Regions from separate parts of the Paenibacillus sp. JCM 9796 genome, predicted to be linked through region 2. Evidence: predicted binding sites of a transcription regulator. Region 2 holds the regulator's gene; each other region holds the start of a gene.
What was found. Region 2 encodes LexA, which represses DNA repair genes until DNA is damaged. Its sites were predicted from a motif close to CGAACATATGTTCG; they were not measured.
Positions count from the first base shown of each region.

Region 1 (4,563 bases), 2.5 Mb from region 2:
GAGCTTGCGCGACTTCGAGAGCCGACGTCAGATCATTGCGATCGACGATGACGTGCAGAACGGGGCTCTTCGTCTCCGTATGCAGGCTGACCTTGTAGCCAAGCTCCTCCAGCGTATCAAGCGCCATATAAGCTTCCTGGTTCGTCTCGAATTGAAAAAAGATCGGGGTGTGGGTCATGTGTGCCTCGTTCCTTTCTTGGATATGGCTGGATTTAGGTTGCCCCATCGCTTTACGGTTATTCCTCGGAAAGGCGAACATACTCGAACGGCTATCGGCATAAGATGGTAGCGGCTAATCTGGGAAGCTCTTCCGCATCCAGACCTGAGAAAGGAGGTGTTCCACCGATGTCTGACCCCGGACAGACGCCGCCGCAAGGCTCCCCCTCTCCGACGCCGGAAGATGTGCGGGCCAACAAGGCCGTTGCCGCTATCGCTTATCTGTTGTTTTTTGTGCCGCTGCTCGCCGCGAACCATTCACGCTTTGCGATGTATCACGCCAATCAAGGCCTTATGCTGCTGCTCGCCTTGATCGCTTGCAACATCTTACTGGGACTTATTCCTCTGCTCAATTTGCTGCTCGTGCCTTTAGCCCACCTCGTGTGCCTCGTATTCTGCGTGATCGGGATGATGAATGCGATCAACGGGGATATGAAGCCGCTGCCGCTGATCGGCCGTATTGAGATCATTAAGCATCCCTAGGATCAAAAAAAGGCGCTTTATCCCTAGGATGAAACGCCTTTTTGGGTATGACGGCTGCCGCCTGCTGCCTAGTTGACGAATTCCAGTCCGGTCAAAAGCCGCTTCAGCAGCACGGCCGCTTGAGCCCTTGAAGCGTTCTGCTGCGGCGCAAATTCATTTTTTTGCGGCGGCGTCATCCCCGGCTGCGAGCGAGTCGCCTAAATCCAAATACGTGAGCGGTTTCGGCCATACCGGCTCGTCCTGATCCTGCACGAGCAAGGACGCGGCCTCGGTTGAAGCGACCGGTCCGGCGCCCCAAGCAGCGAACGGGACGATCATGACGAACAACATGACGAATAAGGTAAACGATGCGATTTTACGAATGTACTTGGATCCTCCCGAATCAATGATCTTATTCTTAGTGAACTTCCTGAAAAAGCGTTCCTCCTCCCTCTCATTATAGATACCATTTGTATATTATATTAGAATTTGATACTTTACGTATCTGTTGATTCAAAATATTTCATAGCAGGTCGCCTTGCACAACGGTTGGGCGACTGATTTTTCAATATATAAGGAAATTGCCACTCGTTCTGGAATTTGTTATGATTGACAAATACAAAAAACTGTGTAAAATTAGTAATTAATAAAACACTTTACCGCTTAAAAGCTAAAAAGCTTAAAAGCCCGAAAGATGTCAGCGAGCACTTGTTAATTTGGAGAGGGGTAATTTTGATGACACGCGACACACACCACAAAATTTTGGATTGTACGATCCGCGACGGCGGTTTAGTGAATAACTGGGACTTTAGCGTCCAATTCGTGAAGGACATGTACCAGGGTCTAAGCGAAGCCGGCGTCGAATATATGGAAATTGGTTACAAAAACTCGGCCAAATTGCTGAAAGGTGCCGATGCCGGCCCTTGGCGCTTCCTTAACGAGGATTTCCTGAAGGAAGTCATCCCCCAAAAAACCAGTACGAAGCTTTCCGCGTTGGTCGATATCGGCCGTGTAGATGAGAAGGATATTCTCCCGCGCGATCAAAGCATGTTGGATCTGATCCGCGTCGCTTGTTACATTAAAGATGTGGACAAAGCGCTCGATCTGGTGCAAAAATTCCACGACTACGGCTATGAAACGACGATCAACATCATGGCGCTTTCGCATGTGATGGAGAATGATCTGAACGAAGCGTTCGAAGAAATCGCCAAAAGCCCGGTCGATGTCGTGTACGTCGTCGACTCCTACGGCAGCATGGATCACAAAGACATCGACTACCTGGTGTCCAAATTCCAACGACTGCTTCCGAACAAGAAGCTCGGCCTGCACATGCACAACAACATGCAGCTGGCGTTCTCCAACACGATCACGGGTGCGAGCAAAGGCGTCGAGTTCCTCGACACGTCCGTCTACGGAATGGGTCGCGCAGCGGGCAACTGTCCGACTGAACTGCTCGTCAGCTACTTGAAAAACCCGAAATACGATCTTCGTCCGGTGCTCGGCATTATCGAGAAACACATGATTTCGATGCGCGAGAAATGGGAGTGGGGTTACATCATCCCTTACATGATCGCCGGCGTCCTGAACGATCACCCGCGTGCCGCGATGGCCATTCGCTCCAGCGACGACAAGGACAAATTTACGGAGTTCTACGACAAGCTGACTTCCCCGGAAGTGATGCCGACCGGCTCCACTGACTAATAGCACACATCTGACCCGGTTTTCCATGCTGCTGCAGCGGCGGAGAATCGGGTTTCTCTATTGGCGCGCAGCCTCTGAAGCGGCCACCGGCTCCAACAGTCATTCGGAAAGGATTCGTGCTGAAGCTTATGTCCCGTCAAAAATCCATCAAAGTCACAGCGCCCAAGCGGCTGCTCCTTCCCGCATCGGGCTTCTTAAGCGGGTACACGCACACGTTAAATCCGTATGTAGGCTGTGCCTTCGCTTGCTCATACTGCTATGTGCGGGAGATGCCGGTCGCGAAATTTCGCGGCTCGCCTTGGGGCGATTGGGTGGACGTAAAAGCAAATACAGCCAGCTTGTTGAGCCGGGAGCTGAAGCGTGCCGGACGCAAAAAACCGGTTACGGTATTCATGTCGTCCGCGACGGACCCCTACCAGCCTGAGGAGTTCCGCGCCTGTCTGACGCGGTCTTGGCTGGAGGTCATGGCGGCATCCCCGCCCGAGGAGCTCGCCTTCGTGATGGTGCAGACGCGCAGCCCGTTGGTCACGCGAGATATCGACGTGCTGCGGCGGCTCGGGCCCCGCGTCCGCGTCAGCCTGACCATTGAGACCGACATGGAGTCGGTCCGGAAGCTGTTCACGCCGGCGGCGCCGCCGATTGCCGCCCGATTCGCGGCCTTGCGGCGGCTCGCCGAGGCGGGGGTGCCGACGCAGGCCGCCGTGTCGCCCGTGCTGCCGTGCAGCGACGGGCTGGCCGACCGGCTGGCGGAAACCGGTGTCGATCGCGTGGTGATCGACGATTATTTTATGGGCGACGGCAGCCAGGGGCGCCGGACGGAGAGGCTTGGTATGCGCGAGCTGTATCGCGCGAACGGGTACGACGCGTGGTACGACCGCGGCGCGTACTTGCGCGTGCGGGAGCAGCTCGCGCGGCGATTCGAGGCGCAGCGGATACGCGTGAGCCAAGAGGGCTTTATGCCCTGAAGCGGGCGGGAGCCGACCGGGCGGACGGGCGTTCGACGCGTTTCTTCGCAAGTTGGCCTTGCGGGCTATCCGCTATTGATGTAGTATCGCGAGTTAAAAAAATAACCCCCCAACTCCACTTTAACAGTGGTTTTGGAGGGTTATTCGTTTATTCTTGAAAAACTGTCTTCATCAAGGGGTTACCCTTTGGGCCACGCCTTCTCTCTTCCTGCACGATCCTACCGGAAATCCGGCGGAATCCGTCTTGCCACCCCGGTTAGGATAGCGGCTTCGATAATTGCGTGGCGAACCTTCGTCACGACCTTGTCGTTAAATATACTCGGGATGATGTAGTGCTCGTTCAGCTCCGCTTCGGTAACAACCGAAGCGATTGCGCGGGCGGCCGCCAGCTTCATCGGCTCGTTGATCCGCCGTGCCCGGCAGTCGAGCGCCCCACGGAAAATACCGGGGAACACGAGCACGTTATTGATTTGGTTCGGATAGTCGCTTCGGCCTGTTGCAAACACACGAACATGCGGGAGCGCTTCCTCCGGCGCAATTTCCGGTTCCGGATTCGCCATCGCGAAGACGATGCTGTCCGGCTTCATTTTCTTGATGTCGTCCTCGTTCAGCAAACCGCCCCGCGATACACCGATAAACACGTCGGCGTCTTGAATAACGTCCTTCAGCGTTCCGGCCTTATCTTCGACTTGCGGCTGGTCGGCCAACCACTGCCACATCGGGTAAGGATAGCTGCCTCCGTGAACGATGGCACCCTCGCGGTCGACAGGCACCAAGCGCGTCACCCCTGCGGCGAGCAGCATTTTGCAGATCGATACGCCTGCCGCTCCGATTCCGTTGACCACAACGCGGACGTTCTCGATTCGTTTACCGACCACTTTCAAGGCATTCAGCAAACCCGCGATAACGACGACAGCCGTTCCGTGCTGATCGTCATGAAACACCGGTATATCGAGCTCCTCGTTCAGGCGTGTCTCGATCTCGAAGCATCGCGGAGAGCTGATATCCTCCAGGTTAATGCCTCCGAAAATCGGGCTGATCGCTTTAATAGTACGAATAATTTCTTCCGTATCCTTCGTATCCAGACAAATCGGGAACGCATCGACGCCGGCGAGCTGCTTGAACAGCATCGCTTTCCCTTCCATGACAGGCGCGGCTGCATGCGGACCGATGTCGCCCAGTCCGAGCACTGCCGTTCCGTCGGTGACGACGGCTACCG
Region 1 covers NZ_AP043723.1:3,235,709-3,240,271, reverse strand. The annotation lists gene ACZ439_RS15580 (hypothetical protein) at 1-178, opposite strand, end outside; gene ACZ439_RS15575 (magnetosome magnetite crystal formation protein family) at 346-699, shown strand; gene ACZ439_RS15570 (hypothetical protein) at 853-1,017, opposite strand; gene ACZ439_RS15565 (aldolase catalytic domain-containing protein) at 1,414-2,379, shown strand; gene ACZ439_RS15560 (SPL family radical SAM protein) at 2,508-3,344, shown strand; gene ACZ439_RS15555 (NAD-dependent malic enzyme) at 3,563-4,563, opposite strand, start outside.
Region 1: ACZ439_RS15560 (SPL family radical SAM protein) is a predicted target of LexA. The motif match lies at 2,472-2,485, and genes of this name have one in related genera.

Region 2 (4,563 bases):
TGCCGCCGCGAAATCGTGTTAACGCTCGAAGAAATGGGCTTTGAGATCGAAGCGTCACACCACGAAGTGGCGCCGGGTCAGCACGAGATCGACTTTAAATATGCCGATGCGATTAAAGCGGCCGACCAAATTCAAACGTTCAAGCTCGTTGTGAAGACGGTAGCCCGTCAGCACGGCCTGCATGCCACATTCATGCCGAAGCCGTTGTTTGGCGTTAACGGCTCGGGCATGCATTGTCACCAATCGTTGTTCCGCGGTAAAGAGAATGCCTTCTACGACGAGAGCGACAAACTCGGCCTAAGCGCAGAAGCACGTCATTACATGGCTGGTATTTTGCGCCACGCCCGCGCGTTCGCGGCGATTACGAACCCGACCGTCAACTCGTACAAGCGTCTTGTACCGGGTTATGAAGCGCCTTGTTACGTCGCCTGGTCGGCCAGCAACCGCAGCCCGATGATCCGTATCCCGGCTTCCCGCGGTCTCAGCACGCGCGTTGAAGTGCGTAACCCGGATCCGGCGGCTAACCCGTACCTCGCGCTGGCCGTTATGTTGAAGGCCGGCCTTGACGGCATCAAGAAAAAAATGCAGCTGCCGCCTCCGACGGACCGCAATATTTACGTGATGACCGAAGAGGAGCGGGAAGAGCAAGGCATTCCGAGCTTGCCGATCAACTTGAAGCAAGCGCTCGACGAAATGCTTCGTGACGATGTCATTTGCGAAGCACTCGGCGATCATGCGCTGGCTCATTTCTTCGAGCTTAAGGAAATCGAGTATGACATTTACCGTACTCAAGTTCACGCTTGGGAGCGCGAGCAGTATTTAACGCTTTATTAATAATTAAAGAAACGGACGTTCGGCTGAGCCGAGCGTCCGTTTCTTTAATTTAGCAAGACCTATAAGGACCTAGCGGTGATCTTCCGTGAGGTTTTTTTATCGAAAAAACCTCACGATCCGGCAGCAGCCGAGCTTCGAGAGGTTATGAGTTGTTAGTGGATGTCGCGGAATACGCCGATGACTTTGCCAAGAATAGAAACGTTTTTCAACCGAATAGGCTCCATGCTCGGGTTTTGCGGCTGTAACCGAATATGGTCTCTTTCTTTATAGAACGTTTTCACCGTCGCCTCGTCTTCCTCGGTCATAGCCACGACGATGTCGCCGTTGTTGGCGGTCTGCTGCTGGCGGACGATCACATAATCCCCGTGATGAATGCCTGCGTCAATCATACTTTCGCCGACGACGCTTAACATGAACACGCTCTGATCGCCGACAAAGTGGCTGGGGAGCGGAAAGTAATCTTCAATGTTCTCCGTTGCTGTAATCGGAACCCCCGCCGTAACCCGTCCGATTAACGGAACGCGGGCTACCGAAACGGAGAACGCGCCTTCTCCTGGTTCCCCGTCCAGAATCTCAATGGCTCTTGGCTTGGTCGGATCTCGGCGGATAAGGCCCTTCTTCTCGAGCCTTTCCAAGTGTCCATGTACGGTGGAACTCGACGCCAAACCTACCGCTTCGCCGATTTCACGTACGGAAGGCGGGTAACCTTTATCCTTAACTTCATTTTTAATAAAATTTAAAATGGCCTGTTGACGGGAGGAAATCTTGCTCATCGTATCACTCCAATATATAGAAACTATTAATTGGAAGTATAGCACAGAATAGCCGTTCGTACAAACATAAGTTCGAGAAAATGCATTGACTCAAACATGTGTTCGTGTTATTTTGATATAAGAACAAATGTTTGGGGGTCGTCATTATGATGCATATCATTAGCAGTCAAACTTCGGTAAACGTGCCGTCCATGAATAGAACAGATGCGGTCGGCAATCGCAAACGGCTAGGGCGTCTGGCTCTGACGGGTCTTGTGTTGGCCATGATCATCGGGATCAGCACGGTGATCACGGCATTACTTGGGAATTCGGACGCTTATGCAGCCGCCTCCTTGCCGGCCGAACAACATACCGTTATCGTCGAACGAGGAGATACCTTGTGGAGTATCGCCAATGAACATATAGCTAAGGGTGGCAACCCGAGAGAATACATCTATGAGCTCAAAAAAAAGAACGGATTGAAGGACGCTTCGATTCGTGCCGGTCAACAATTGTTGCTTCCGTAATACCGCTCGCCCTGACATTTCAGGCTCTTCCCGCCTGTCAATTCTCTTGACAATCGTTATCCATAATGTCAAAGTATAATTTGATAACGAACGCCATTTGTCTGGACATGCTTGTCAGGTTCCGACAGCTGGCGACAACCGGAACACGAGAAGACTGGGAGGATAGGCATGTTGGAATCGGAACATGATGTTACCGTGAAGCGAATCAATGAACTCGCTCGAAAAGCGAAATCCGAAGGATTGAGCGAAGCGGAGTTGAACGAACGTAACGAATTGCGTAAAAAGTACATTGATTCTTTCAAATCTTCCTTACGTACTCAACTCGATAACATCAAATTTGTTGATGAAGATGAGAAGAAGTAGGAGGAGGGTTTTGATATGCAATATCGGGCTTTGGGTAAGAGCGGTATTCTGGTATCGGAACTTTGCTTAGGAACAATGACCTTCGGTCATACGACCGATGAACGGGAGTCCGTAGAGATGATAAACCGTTTCCTGGATAAAGGAGGGAACTTCATCGATACGGCAAACGTCTATGCAGGCGGCAGATCGGAAGAGATTGTCGGTAAAGCGATTCGCGAACGAAGATCGGACGTAGTTCTGGCTACTAAAGTTCGAATGAAGACCGGACCCGGACCGAACCAAGTCGGTCTATCCCGCAAGCATATCATGGATGCCGTCGAAGACAGTTTGCGACGCTTAGGAACCGATTATATCGATTTGTACCAAGTTCACGTTTGGGATCAGGTCACACCGATTGAAGAGACGCTTCGTGCGCTGGACGATTTAGTTGCATCAGGGAAGGTTCGGTACATCGGATGCTCGAATTTCTTGGCGTACCAGTTAATGAAATCGTTAAATCTAAGTGACTTCAACCGCTACGCGCGGTTTATTTCCATTCAACCGCAGTACAGTCTCGTGTGCCGCTCCATGGACCGCGAAGTGCTCCCTCTTTGCTTGGAGGAGAACGTAGGAGTCATCCCTTGGGCACCGCTTGGCGGCGGATTTTTGACAGGGCGCTACGAGCGCGGAAACGAACCGACGGAAGGGCGCCTTTCTAACAAAAACGGCGAGAGTCGATGGGAGCTGCGAAATACCGATAAGAATTTCCGAATCCTGGATGAGGTTCTTGGCGCAGCGGCAGAGACCAATAAAACGCCGGCACAAGTGGCGCTCAATTGGCTCATCCATAAGCAAGGGATTACATCGCCGATATTCGGCGCTCGTACGCTTGAACAGTTTGAAGATAATATGGGAGCGGTCGGCTGGAAGCTTTCCGACTTCATGTGGAAGCGGCTGGATGATGTCAGCGCGCTGGAATCGGAATATCCTTACCGGTTTATTGAGAAGTTTCATAGGCAGATCTAATCGAGAGCATAAGGGGTCACGATAATGTCGCGTAAATGGGAACGCATGGTACGTAAAAATACGAAGATCATGAATAAAAAACACGGCCAAAGCAGTTCGTCTTCGATTTCCGTTCGGTCTTCGGACGGGGCGGTTACTTTTAAAGGCCGCAGCTGGTTATTGCCATTGGTGCTCGTCGCCATGAGCGTGTTCTGTTTTATTGCCCTTCGTCCGCAAGCAGGCCAAGACGAGTCTATGTATTGGGTAACGGGCTTCAGTTATCTTTTCTTGGCATTGCTTATGTATTGGGCGCGCAGACCGTTTCTGAGGATTGGTAAAACTTCGCTGGCCTCCCGTCGATTCGGCGGCGACCGGATCGTAGAAGCTTCCCAAATTAGCGAAATAACCGTGAGCAAAGATACGATCATGGTAACCTTGAAGCCGAAAGGCAAACGCTGGGTATTCACGAAATTTTTCCACCAAATGCCAATGGAAGCTATGATCGAGAAAATTTCCGACTTCGCCTCGAAAAACAATGTAAAGCTCATCAAATGAAGCCTGAACGAACGTCATGGGGTTGCTTGATCGGATTAAATATAAATGACTGGCAGTTAGGAACGATAATCGCAGTAGAAAGAGGAATTTAAACAATGACGATCAAAGCGGTGCTTTTCGATTTAGACGATACGTTGTTATGGGATGACCGAAGCGTGAAAGAGGCTTTTGAAGCAACTTGCGCGGAGGCTTCCAAACATTATGACCTGGACCCGGCGCAGCTGGAAGAAGCGGTACGCCGTGAAGCGCGGGCATTATACGAATCTTATGAAACGTTTCCTTTCACGAAGATGATCGGAATCAATCCGTTCGAAGGGCTCTGGGCGAATTTTACGGCAGGAGAGCAGGAGGAATTCCGCAAGCTGCAGGCGTTGGCGCCGTCATACCGCAAGGCGTCCTGGACCCGCGGCTTGAAGGCTCTCGGTATCGATGACGAGGCGCTCGGCAGCAAGCTGGCCGAACAGTTTCCCGCCGAACGACGCAGTCGTCCCATTGTGTACGAAGAAACGTTCGAAGTGTTGGATCAGTTGAAACAAAAGTACAAGCTG
Region 2 covers NZ_AP043723.1:109,380-113,942, reverse strand. The annotation lists gene glnA (type I glutamate--ammonia ligase) at 1-834, shown strand, start outside; gene lexA (transcriptional repressor LexA) at 987-1,607, opposite strand; gene ACZ439_RS00555 (LysM peptidoglycan-binding domain-containing protein) at 1,754-2,113, shown strand; gene ACZ439_RS00550 (DUF896 domain-containing protein) at 2,282-2,476, shown strand; gene ACZ439_RS00545 (aldo/keto reductase) at 2,492-3,481, shown strand; gene ACZ439_RS00540 (hypothetical protein) at 3,506-4,015, shown strand; gene ACZ439_RS00535 (HAD family hydrolase) at 4,111-4,563, shown strand, end outside.

Region 3 (4,563 bases), 2.8 Mb from region 2:
TTCGGCGTAGATCGTATCGAAGGCCAAGGACGATTTGCCGGAACCGCTCAAGCCCGTCAGCACGACGAATTTGTCGCGCGGGATGGTGACATCGATATTTTTCAAATTGTGGGCTCTGGCGCCCTTGATGACGATATTGTCTCTGGCCACTCGTTCTCCCATCCTCTCTTTCGTTACAGCTCGGCCTTCATCTCCAGAATGGCGTCGCGCAGCTCTGCGGCACGTTCAAACTGCAGGTTTTTGGCGGCTTCCTTCATCTCTTGCTCCAATCTTTCGATCAACGACATACGGTCTTTCTTCGACATCTTTGCTCCCTTGACGTCCGCCAAGTAGTCGGCCTTCTGCTCCGCAACCTTTGTCGCTTCGATGACGTCGCGCACTTTCTTCTGTATCGTCTGCGGCGTAATGCCGTGTTTTTCGTTGTAAGCCAATTGAATGGCGCGGCGCCGGTTCGTCTCGGTAATCGCTTTGTTCATCGAATCGGTTATTTTGTCGCCGTACATGATGACCCGGCCGTTCGCATTACGCGCCGCGCGCCCGATCGTCTGGATGAGCGAGCGCTCCGCGCGCAGGAAACCTTCCTTGTCGGCGTCGAGAATCGCCACCAACGAGACTTCGGGCAAGTCGAGACCTTCCCGCAGCAGGTTGATCCCGACCAGCACATGGAAGACGCCTAAACGCAGGTCACGCAAAATTTGCATTCGTTCGAACGTCTTGATTTCCGAGTGCAAATACCGCACTTTGACGCCGATCTCTTTAAAATAGTCCGTCAAATCCTCGGACATCTTCTTCGTCAGCGTCGTCACCAGCACCCGCTCGTCCTTCTTGATGCGATCCTGGATTTCTCCGAGCAGATCGTCGATTTGTCCCTTCGTCGGCCGCACCTCGATGATCGGATCGAGCAATCCTGTCGGGCGAATGATTTGTTCCACCATCTGCGGACACTTCTCGATCTCATACGGGCCTGGCGTCGCGGAGATATACACGATCTGGTTGATTTTCTTCTCGAATTCCTCAAAGCGCAGCGGACGGTTATCCAGCGCCGACGGCAGACGGAAACCGTGCTCGACCAGCACTTCTTTCCTGGCGCGGTCGCCGTTGTACATCGCCCGGATTTGCGGCAGCGTCACATGCGACTCGTCGATCATGATCAGCATGTCGTCCGGGAAATAGTCGAACAGCGTGTAAGGAGTCGCTCCGCGTTCGCGGAACGTCAGCGGTCCGGAGTAGTTCTCGATCCCCGAACAAAAGCCCATCTCCTGCATCATCTCGATATCATAACGGGTGCGTTGTTCCAACCGCTGCGCCTCCAAGAGCTTGCCCTGTCCGCGCAGCTCGGCCAGCCGCTCCTCCAGCTCCCGCTCAATGTTCACGAGCGCCACCTTCATCGTATCCTCGTGGGTCACGAAGTGGGAGGCCGGGAAAATCGCAATATGGTCGCGTTCGCCAATGATTTCGCCGGTCAGCACATCGATTTCCGTAATCCGTTCGATCTCGTCGCCGAACAGCTCGACGCGCACCGCCTGTTCCCCCCGCGAAGCCGGGAAGATTTCGATCACGTCGCCGCGGACGCGGAACGTGCCGCGGATAAAGTTCATATCGTTGCGCTGGTACTGGATGTCGATCAGCCGGTGCAAAATGTCGTTGCGCGAACGCTCCATTCCGACCCGCAGCGACAGCAGCAAATTGCGGTACTCCATCGGCGATCCGAGGCCGTAGATGCACGACACGCTAGCCACTACGATGACGTCGCGGCGTTCGAACAGCGAGCTGGTCGCCGAGTGGCGGAGCTTATCGATCTCGTCGTTGATGCTCGAATCCTTCTCGATGAACGTATCCGAGGAAGGAATGTACGCTTCCGGCTGGTAATAATCGTAATAGCTTACGAAATATTCCACTGCATTATGTGGAAAAAACTCCTTCAGCTCACTGCACAACTGCGCGGCCAAGGTTTTGTTATGCGCGATCAGCAGCGTCGGACGGTTCAGTTGAGCAATGACATGCGCGGCTGTAAACGTCTTCCCCGTTCCCGTCGCACCTAGCAGCGTCTGGTGCTTCTGTCCCGAGCGGATGCTCGATACCAGCATCTCGATCGCGTTCGGCTGATCCCCTTGAGGCGTATAGTCCGATACGAGCTGGAACTTCTTATCGCTTATGGTTACTTCGCTCATCTCATCACCCATTCATGAAAAGAGTGGAAATCTTCTAAAGTTTCGGTTACCGGATTCCGATAAAAAGGTAGGCCATCTATGTGCGTAGCTTCGACTCCGTTCGACTGCGTTCCTGTAATAGGAATATTTGTTCCCATACATTATACCTTTTTTCCGTTTCTGTTGCAAACGAACCCATTCGTCTTCCGTTCATTCCGAACGGATATTCCAATGACAAGCGACAGGTGACTGCCGTTATTCATATTTGAATCTCTAGGGGTGGAACGAAAGTGGATTTGATGACAATCATCGGGATCATCATCGGTATTGGAGGATTAATTGGCGGTTATATGATGGATGGCGGACATATTTCCGCGCTCTTCGTCCCAAGCTCCATGCTGATTATAGCGGGCGGCACGATCGGCGCCGTGCTTGTCAGCTTTCCGTTAAAACAAATTAAAGATATTGGCAAGGCGCTGAACATGGCCTTTCGCGAGAAGAAACAAGACCCGGGGCAAGTTATCGAGGAGCTCGTCGATATGGCGACCGTAGCCAGACGCGAAGGCGTCCTCGCTCTGGAGCAGCGTGCTCAAGAGAATGAGAATCCGTTCCTGCGGGACGGCTTGATGATGGTGGTCGACGGGACCGATCCCGAACTGACCCGCCAAATTTTGGAGCTGGAGATCGACGCTCTTGAAAATCACCACGAAGGCTGGGCCAAAATGTTCGAAGCCGCCGGCGGTTACTCCCCTACCATGGGGATCATCGGTACGGTAATGGGCTTGATTCATGTGCTCGGCAATTTGGATGACCCGGGAAGCTTGGGACCGGCAATCGCAGTCGCCTTTACGGCCACCTTGTACGGCGTAGGTTCCGCCAACCTCATTTTGCTGCCAATTGCAAGCAAAATCAAAGTTCGCAGCGCGGAGCAGGTCGCCGAAATGGAATTGATGCTGGAAGGGATACTAGCTCTGCAAGCGGGTGAAAATCCGCAATTGATTAAGAAAAAGTTGAGTTCTTTCCTCCTTCAAGATCACATTAAAGGCGAGAGCGCAGGTGAACCCGGTGGCGAGGAATAGGAGAAAGAAGCAGGCCGCGCCTCCCAATCACGAGCGCTGGCTGCTCAGCTACGCGGACTTTATTACACTCGTCCTGATTTTCTTCATCATCATGTATGCCATGAGCAAGATCGATGTTCAGAAATACGAAGTGCTGGCGAAAGCGTTGAAAATGGAATTCATGAAAGCCGATACGATTATGCCGCAGGGCCAAGGCATCATGGGTGCCGCAAACCCGTCCGCGGGTGGCGAGGACAACAAGACAGAGCAGGAACAGAATGATAACGCGGAGACCGGGAAGGAAGAACAGCAGCAGCGGGAAAAACAGCTGGAAGACCTGCTTCAGAAAGTGCAGGCCTATATTCAGGAAAACAACCTGCAAGCGCAAATATCCGCGGCAAATACGCCTCGCGGCGTAGCGGTCACCTTGAACGACTTGTTCCTATTCGATCTCGGGAAAGCCGACCTGAAGCCGGGAGCCTTGCCGATCTTGAACCAATTGGCAAGCTTGTTTCCTACTCTGCACGCGGTCATCAGTATTGAAGGACATACGGATGATTTGCCGCTGTCGACCGGCTCCGTGTATAAAGACAACTGGGGATTATCGCAAGCGCGTTCGTTGTCTGTCCTGCGCTACTTCGTCTATACCGCGCAGCTAGATCCGAAGAAGTTCGTCTCGACGTCTTATGCCGATACCCGGCCGGTGGCCGAAAACAACAGCGATGAGAATCGCGCGAAAAACCGCCGCGTTGAGATCGTTGTTCTAAGGTAACGCCATCTATGCAACGAGCCTGGGGCTTTCGCCTCAGGCTCGTTGTGCAACCCGACGTTCGGGCGTTGGGCTGGTATCCGCATGGGCCGATCACGAAATCCCTATTCCGTGCCGAAATGTCCGGATTGTCGTGACGCCTGCCCCTTACATGCTCTTCGAATTTTTTTCATTGCGGAGTAATCCGATCAAACGGCGGCTCAAGTATGCCCAAATCGATACCTGCTTCTCCTCCACATAGTACAGCACATCTTGGTCGGGAGCGAGTATAATGCCGAGCTGATGATGCTCCCCCGAGTAAAGCGCCCGTTTCAAGAAGCGGTTCTCCAGCGCCCCATCGAGCACTTCCAATCGGCAGAACGCCGGATTCAACTGCATCGCCTGATGCAGCGCCTGCTTGCTGCGAACCGGAACCCCGTTCACCTTGCTGACGATCTCACCGGCTTTAAGGCCGAGCTCCTCGGCCGGACTGCCCGGCAGCACGGCTAATATTTTCAGCCCTTTGTCCGTGTGTACATAAATCGGGCGGCGGCGGCCTTCATCCCAACGGCTATACACAATCATCGCCTCATGGAGCAAAATCGCA
Region 3 covers NZ_AP043723.1:2,957,457-2,962,019, reverse strand. The annotation lists gene uvrA (excinuclease ABC subunit UvrA) at 1-150, opposite strand, end outside; gene uvrB (excinuclease ABC subunit UvrB) at 174-2,171, opposite strand; gene ACZ439_RS14275 (flagellar motor protein) at 2,441-3,229, shown strand; gene ACZ439_RS14270 (flagellar motor protein MotB) at 3,216-3,980, shown strand; gene ACZ439_RS14265 (PDZ domain-containing protein) at 4,125-4,563, opposite strand, start outside.
Region 3: uvrB (excinuclease ABC subunit UvrB) is a predicted target of LexA. The motif match lies at 2,367-2,380, and genes of this name have one in related genera.